One region of the Pseudoalteromonas sp. PSi26 genome, then DNA from elsewhere that is predicted to be linked to it. Evidence: predicted binding sites of a transcription regulator. Region 1 holds the regulator's gene; each other region holds the start of a gene.
What was found. Region 1 encodes FliA, which starts transcription of late flagellar genes. Its sites were predicted from a motif close to CTAAAGNTNNNNNNNNNNNNGCCGATA; they were not measured.
Positions count from the first base shown of each region.

Region 1 (2,273 bases):
TCATTTCTATAACATAATTGAGCCGTTTTTTTGCATCTGGAATAGCATCGGTAGTTAAGTCAGTTAAGCGAGTGTCTAGCTCGAAGCTTTTTAAAGCCTCATGCAATTGACGGGTTAACTTTCCAACTTCAGCAAATATTTCAGATTGCTCCTTAGAAGCAGTATCTAAAATTAACTGATTGGCTTTGTCTTGCTCACCGTTTTCTAGATAAACAACGAGCTGACGAGCTTGTTCTAAAGTTATTTGAGGCGCAGCAAGTGCTGACATAAGCCTCTCCCCCTATCATTAGCCTAAACGTTCAAATACTTTTTCTAATTTAGTTTTGAGTGTTCCAGCAGTAAATGGCTTAACAATATAACCATTAACACCTGCCTGTGCTGCCGCTATAATTTGTTCTTTTTTAGCTTCAGCCGTTACCATCAATACCGGAATGTGTTTAAGCTTATCATCCGCACGTATTGCTCTAAGTAGGTCTATGCCCTGCATTCCTGGCATATTCCAATCGGTAACAACAAAATCAAATACTTGATTTTGTAGCATTGGCAAAGCGGTTGACCCATCGTCTGCTTCTTGAACATTAGTGAAACCTAAGTCACGCAACAGATTTTTAATAATACGTCTCATTGTTGAAAAATCGTCAACAACCAGAATTTTCATGTTTTTATCCAAAACATCCCCCAGTGAGGTCTTAACCTTGTTTACTTACTACTAGTTTATCCAGTCATTGATTTTAGCTTTAAGCTTAATCATCGCCTGACCATGTATTTGACTTACACGCGATTCACTTACATCGAGTATATGCCCTATTTCTTTTAAATTCATTTCATCGTTATAGTACAAAGACAGCACCATTGCATCACGTTCTGGTAAAGATTTTATTGCACCTAATAAAGATTCATTAAACCGCTCATCTTTAACGTTATTAAACGGTTTGTCTAGCGCTAAATCTTGGTCCACTGGACTGATGACATCTTCATCAACACCCAGGTCTTCAATACCTAGTACTTTACTTGCATTTACATCGTTTAGGATATGATGGTACTCATTTAACGAAATTTCAAGTTTTTCAGCAACTTCTATATCTGTCGGCTCACGGTTTAAGCTTTTTTCTAAAAAAGCAATTGTTTCGGCCACCAAACGGCTTTTACGATGCACTGAGCGGGGTGCCCAATCGCCACGTCGCATCTCATCAAGCATTGCTCCACGAATACGAATCCCCGCAAAAGTTTCAAAGCTAGCCCCTTTGGTTGCATCAAAGCTCTTAGATGCTTCAATCAGGCCTATCATGCCTGATTGTATTAAATCGTCCAACTGAACGCTGGCAGGTAAACGCGCTATAAGGTGACATGCCACTTTTTTGACAAGTGATGCATGTTTTTCAACAATCACATTTAAATTTTGTGCTGATTGATATCCCATAACTTTATTCACCAATGTTGTCATAATTAGCCGTTAACTAGTTTCTCTATGAAAAACTCCAAATGACCTGATGGTTGGTTGGGTATTGGCCATTTAACTGCTTTTGTTGCTAGCGCTTGAAACGCAAGTGCCGCAGGCGAATTTGGAAAAAGTTCTACAATAACTTTTTGACGGCGTGTTGCCTTACGCATATTTTCGTCGTAGGGAACCGTTGCAACCAAGTCCATTGATACATCTAAAAAGCGATCGGTTACTTTGGAAAGTTTTGCAAATAACTCTTGCCCTTCACGCATGCTGCGGACCATATTTGCAACAATTTTAAATTTATATACACCATGCTCACGGCTCAATACTTTTATCAGCGCGTAGGCATCTGTTATTGATGTAGGCTCGTCGCATACAACAACCATGACATCTTGTGCTGCGCGGGAAAAACTCAGCACCATGTCAGAAATACCTGCGGCTGTATCGACAATTAAAATATCAAATTCTGTATTTAATTCGCTAAAAGCTCTGATGAGTCCCGCATGCTCTGAAGGCGACAATTCAACCATGCTTTGAGAGCCCGACGTTGCGGGTACAATTTTAATACCTGCGGGGCCTTCAACTAAAATTTCATCAAGTTCGCATTCACCAGATAAAACATGTGATAAGTTACGTTCAACACGTAGTCCTAGCATAACGTCACAGTTTGCTAAGCCTAAATCGGCATCAAGAACCAATACTCTGTTACCTTGCTGGCCTAATGCAATTGCGGTATTAAGAGAAACATTTGTTTTTCCTACTCCACCTTTACCGCCAGTGACAGCGATAACTTTTACGCCGTTGTTATTGTTTTGACTCATTTTGCGCA
Region 1 covers NZ_JBHNYT010000002.1:305,911-308,183, reverse strand. The annotation lists gene ACFI34_RS03470 (protein phosphatase CheZ) at 1-268, opposite strand, end outside; gene cheY (chemotaxis response regulator CheY) at 287-670, opposite strand; gene ACFI34_RS03460 (RNA polymerase sigma factor FliA) at 710-1,420, opposite strand; gene ACFI34_RS03455 (MinD/ParA family ATP-binding protein) at 1,447-2,273, opposite strand, start outside.

Region 2 (2,273 bases), on a different contig from region 1:
TACATTGTTTACTTCACTCAATGGTCAATTAAATACACACATTTAATGCGTAGCTTCGGAAATATATTAAAAACAATCCCCTCTACAACCATTTAGGTTTAGTACTAACTTTATTAATTAAGTGGCTAATATTGAAGAAAAAAATAGTATTAATAACAATTCAACAGTTAAAGACCTAGAACGATGTTAAATACGTTGAGCTAGCTCAAAAGAAAAAGCCTGAAGGTAATCTATAGGCATAAAAAATGGGCCATTGGCCCATTTAAATAATTTGATATGCACAAACGCTATTTATTACTCGTCGTTATCAAGGTCTAGCTGTTGGCGCTGTGCAGGTTTTGCCAATATTTCTAAGTAAAAAGACATCAATTCTTGCTTTTCAATATCGCTAATACAGTTGCTGATTTCAGCTACATGAACCACTTGCGCATCTTCAGCCGTTTTACCAAACTTACAGTCAAATGCCCAATAATCTGCATCTTCTGGTAGAGTTTTGTTGCGCTCTCTTTTCAAATATTTTTTCACTTCATGCTTTGCAGCATCAACCATACGAGGGTATTTGATTTTCTCGTGATTTAGCGTGAATGTTTTCTTCATTACGTTCCTAATTACCTTGGTTTAATGATAACGGCATTCATGTCATACCATTTGTAGCCATTATAGCAATTGCATTTAATTTTTGGATGCTTTTTTTACATTAAATCAAATTTTAGTCAATTGGGATTTGGTGCAGTCGTAAAATTTAATCAGTGATGGATAGTGTAACTAGACACTATTTGATGGAATCATAAATTATGCCATCGTCAAATGTAATGGTTCACGCTGATTTACGTCTGTTAGAACGTCATAAAAGCCTGCGACATCCATTTTTGGATTATCTATTTCTATTTCGTCTTTTTGTAAACGCCTGCGCACAGCAAGTTCACAATTATCTATAATGGGTAGGGGTATGTGGTTTACATCATCTCTAATTGAAAAGGGCTCAGGGTTTAAACACTGATTTAACTTTATATCGGCCATGCCTTTATTTTCACCAACCAAAGACAAACGCTGTGCATTAAACTGCCCAATTAGCATATTAAATTCACTGGGTGCTAATGGCTGCTTTGGTCCTGCTCCTAATTGCTCTCTTAACTGCGCTTCTTGAGTTGTGTTATCTTCAATTCCACTTTTAGGTAAATGAAATTGACTAAAATCTAAAGCATCTTGTGAAAGCATTGCTAACAGCAATGAAAATTCACCACGGCGGTCTGCATGTACACTTTGGTTTAACCGAGTACTTAATTGCTGCTCTGTGATTAACAAATCATCGATTTGCATAGACTTTAGCCGATTGGAATGAGTAATGAATATTTATCGGCTTTATTTAAATTTTCTTTAGCTTTTTTCTTTACTTAAAGGCACATTTTGCTATTATCAGCACCGTTGCATTGGAGGGGTTCCCGAGCGGCCAAAGGGATCAGACTGTAAATCTGACGGCTCAGCCTTCGCTGGTTCGAATCCAGCTCCCTCCACCACTTTTCTTACCGCTAAGTTAAGTGGGGCCAAATGTAACAAAAATAGTGTGGAGGGGTTCCCGAGCGGCCAAAGGGATCAGACTGTAAATCTGACGGCTCAGCCTTCGCTGGTTCGAATCCAGCTCCCTCCACCACTTCTATTCCTATATTCCTATATTCCTATATTCCTATATTCCTATATTCCTATATTCCTATATTCCTATATTCCTATATTCCTATATTCCTATATTCAAAATAGCTTAAAACACCCACTGTAAACTCATGCCGTTTGTTTTTAACCAATTGGATGAAGCTTTATAGTCTGGATAAAAAATCTCTACTCTGTCCCAAAATTGCTTACTGTGATTTAAATACCTTAAATGAGCAAGCTCATGCACTATTACATAATCAATAATTCTATGAGGTGCTCCTATTAAATGTAAATTAAACGACAATTCTCGCTTACTGTTACAACTGCCCCAACGACGCTTGTAAACAGCTAACGTTAATTTTTGCGGCAACGCCTCTTCCATTTTTTCACAATAAAAAGCAATACGCATTTCCACATAAGCCGCTAACTTTTCTTCTAAATAGCGTTTAATTAAACCCTCATATTTATTTTTATAATTTTTTACACGACTAGAGTGTGTAATAAATAGCGCGTTATTATGCTCTTTCACGTCAGATGATGGGCCTTCACGAAAAATTAATTCAACCGACTCAGAAAAAATCTTTATTTTATTGTTCTCAATTGGGTACTGTTTAGTGTCTATTACA
Region 2 covers NZ_JBHNYT010000005.1:55,819-58,091, reverse strand. The annotation lists gene ACFI34_RS06850 (DUF6172 family protein) at 295-597, opposite strand; gene ACFI34_RS06845 (VC2046/SO_2500 family protein) at 793-1,320, opposite strand; tRNA gene ACFI34_RS06840 (tRNA-Tyr) at 1,433-1,517, shown strand; tRNA gene ACFI34_RS06835 (tRNA-Tyr) at 1,567-1,651, shown strand; gene ACFI34_RS06830 (M48 family metallopeptidase) at 1,757-2,273, opposite strand, start outside.
Region 2: a site for FliA is predicted at 1,355-1,381, ahead of ACFI34_RS06845 (VC2046/SO_2500 family protein). Genes of this name have one in related genera too.

Region 3 (2,273 bases), on a different contig from region 1:
GTTGAGGTTAAACTTCCTCTGCTGTTTGCTTTGTCGCGCTATTTATCTTATTAAAGTTTTCAAACATAGCTTTTGTGTAATCAACCAGTTTATCGATCTCACTTTGATCTTCATTAAGCCACTGCATAATACCTGATAATTGATTTTGAATACCTAGCTCGGTTGCTTTAGAAAATGCCTCTCGGAGGTCATCATTAAAAGGCGCTACTTTATCTGCAATTACTTTTTCTGGAGCCGGTTTATTTTCTTCGTAACCCTTTATTGCAGCAACTGTTTTGGTTTGGCGTAAATCCATTGAAAATGCAACAAGTTGTTCATTGCCTAAACTAAGCTCTTGCGCTTCTTCGAATGCCTGCTCTAAATCGCCGCTAAAAAAGGTCTTACTTACGTTTTGTAGGTTTTCCATTAATTCATTAATTGCTTCTTGCTCTTTATCATTAAGGTCGCCGTTAACTGACATTGAAAATGAAAGCTCTCTCGATTGTGATGATTCACTTACGAATGCCTCCCCTCCCTCACCACGCTGATAACTACTAGCAGACTGAGATTTAAACGCATCGGCAAAACTTATTGTTACTTCATCACCTTCTGCGGTTGTGAAACTGTACTGAGCATTATTACTTAAACTTGCGTATTGTGCTTGAGTTACCCCCACACTAGCGGGCATTGGGTTAAACAAATTATCTTCAAACTTATCAAGGCCATTGAAAATGCCTTCTTTTGATTTGTTGATTCCCTCTTGGGTTTCATCGTTCAGAACGCCGGATTCTTTTAACTCATCAACAGCGTCATCAATACCTATTTGAACCCCCTTACGGGCATCACTTAGCATACCTTTTAATTTATCGTCATCGGCACCATCAGCTTTTGCTTTATTAACGGCGCCGGTGACAAAGTCGAGTACATTTTTAACAATTTCTTCAAAATCAAAAAGGGGCTTATCTGCTTTTTTTTCTTGAACTGGCAAACCAAGCTGCTCTGCCATTTTATCACCTAAAACTTTAGCAGCTAATTCTTTACCTCGTTGCTGATAGCTGTCTTGCGGAGACGCGATGGTAGGTTGTTGTACGTCAGCTTTGTTGTTGAATTTGTTTATGTTCTGGCTTGGTATAAAGCCATAATTGCCTATTTTCATGAATCGTCTCCTGAGCATGCGTAGTTTATTATCGGCCAGGGCATAAAAAACTAAAGTAAACCGTGCAAAAAAACATCATTTATTCTAGCCAAAACTAGACAAATGCGAACCGCTCCCTACAATAGCGCCGATAAACAGATCTTAGATAAGGTAGTAACGCGAATGGCAGTTATTAAAATAGATACCACACAGTACCAAGCGCAGTTAAGTGAAAAAGAACAGCGTATAACTTCACAGTTTCAACGTTTTGGTGTGGAGCAGCTAGAAGTATTTAGCTCGGAGCCAATTAACTACCGCCAACGTGCCGAATTTAGAGTATGGCATGATGGAGACGATCTGTTTCATATAATGTTTGATCAGCAAACTAAAGAAAAAATACGCGTTGATAAGTTTGACCCTGCGGCACCGCTTGTTGGTGAAATCATGCAGGTGATGATTGAAAACCTTAAACCATGCGAGGTTTTACGCCGAAAGCTATTTCAAATAGATTACCTGTCTACACTCAGTGGTGAAATTTTAGTGAGCTTGCTTTATCACAAGCCGCTTGATGATGAATGGCTACGTGAAATTAAGTTACTAAAGGCAAAACTGAGTGAAAAATATAAAATAGATTTTATTGGCCGAGCACGTAAGCAGAAAGAAGTGCTAGGTGATGACTTTGTAACAGAGCGATTAACTGTAAATGGCCAAGAACTAGTTTACCAACAAGTAGAGAATAGCTTTACGCAACCTAATGCGAAAGTAAATATAAGCATGCTTGAGTGGGCACAAGATTTATGTAAACCACTTAAAAATGATTTACTAGAGCTTTATTGCGGTAATGGTAATTTTTCTATTGCGCTAGCGGGGTCTTTTAATAAAGTACTCGCAACTGAAATATCTAAATCGTCTGTTCACTCTGCTCAATATAATATTGCTAAAAATAACGTAGAGAACTTAGATATTATACGTATGTCGAGTGAAGAGTTTACTCAAGCGATGAATGGAGAACGTACTTTTTCTCGTCTAGATGGCATTGATTTAAAAAGTTACAATTGCCAAACTATCTTAGTCGACCCGCCACGCGCTGGTATGGATGAATTGACCTGTGATTTAGTGGCCAATTACGAAAATATTATTTACATATCGTGCAACCCTG
Region 3 covers NZ_JBHNYT010000024.1:1,646-3,918, forward strand. The annotation lists gene ACFI34_RS18125 (DUF5610 domain-containing protein) at 8-1,135, opposite strand; gene trmA (tRNA (uridine(54)-C5)-methyltransferase TrmA) at 1,298-2,273, shown strand, end outside.
Region 3: a site for FliA is predicted at 1,165-1,191, ahead of ACFI34_RS18125 (DUF5610 domain-containing protein). Genes of this name have one in related genera too.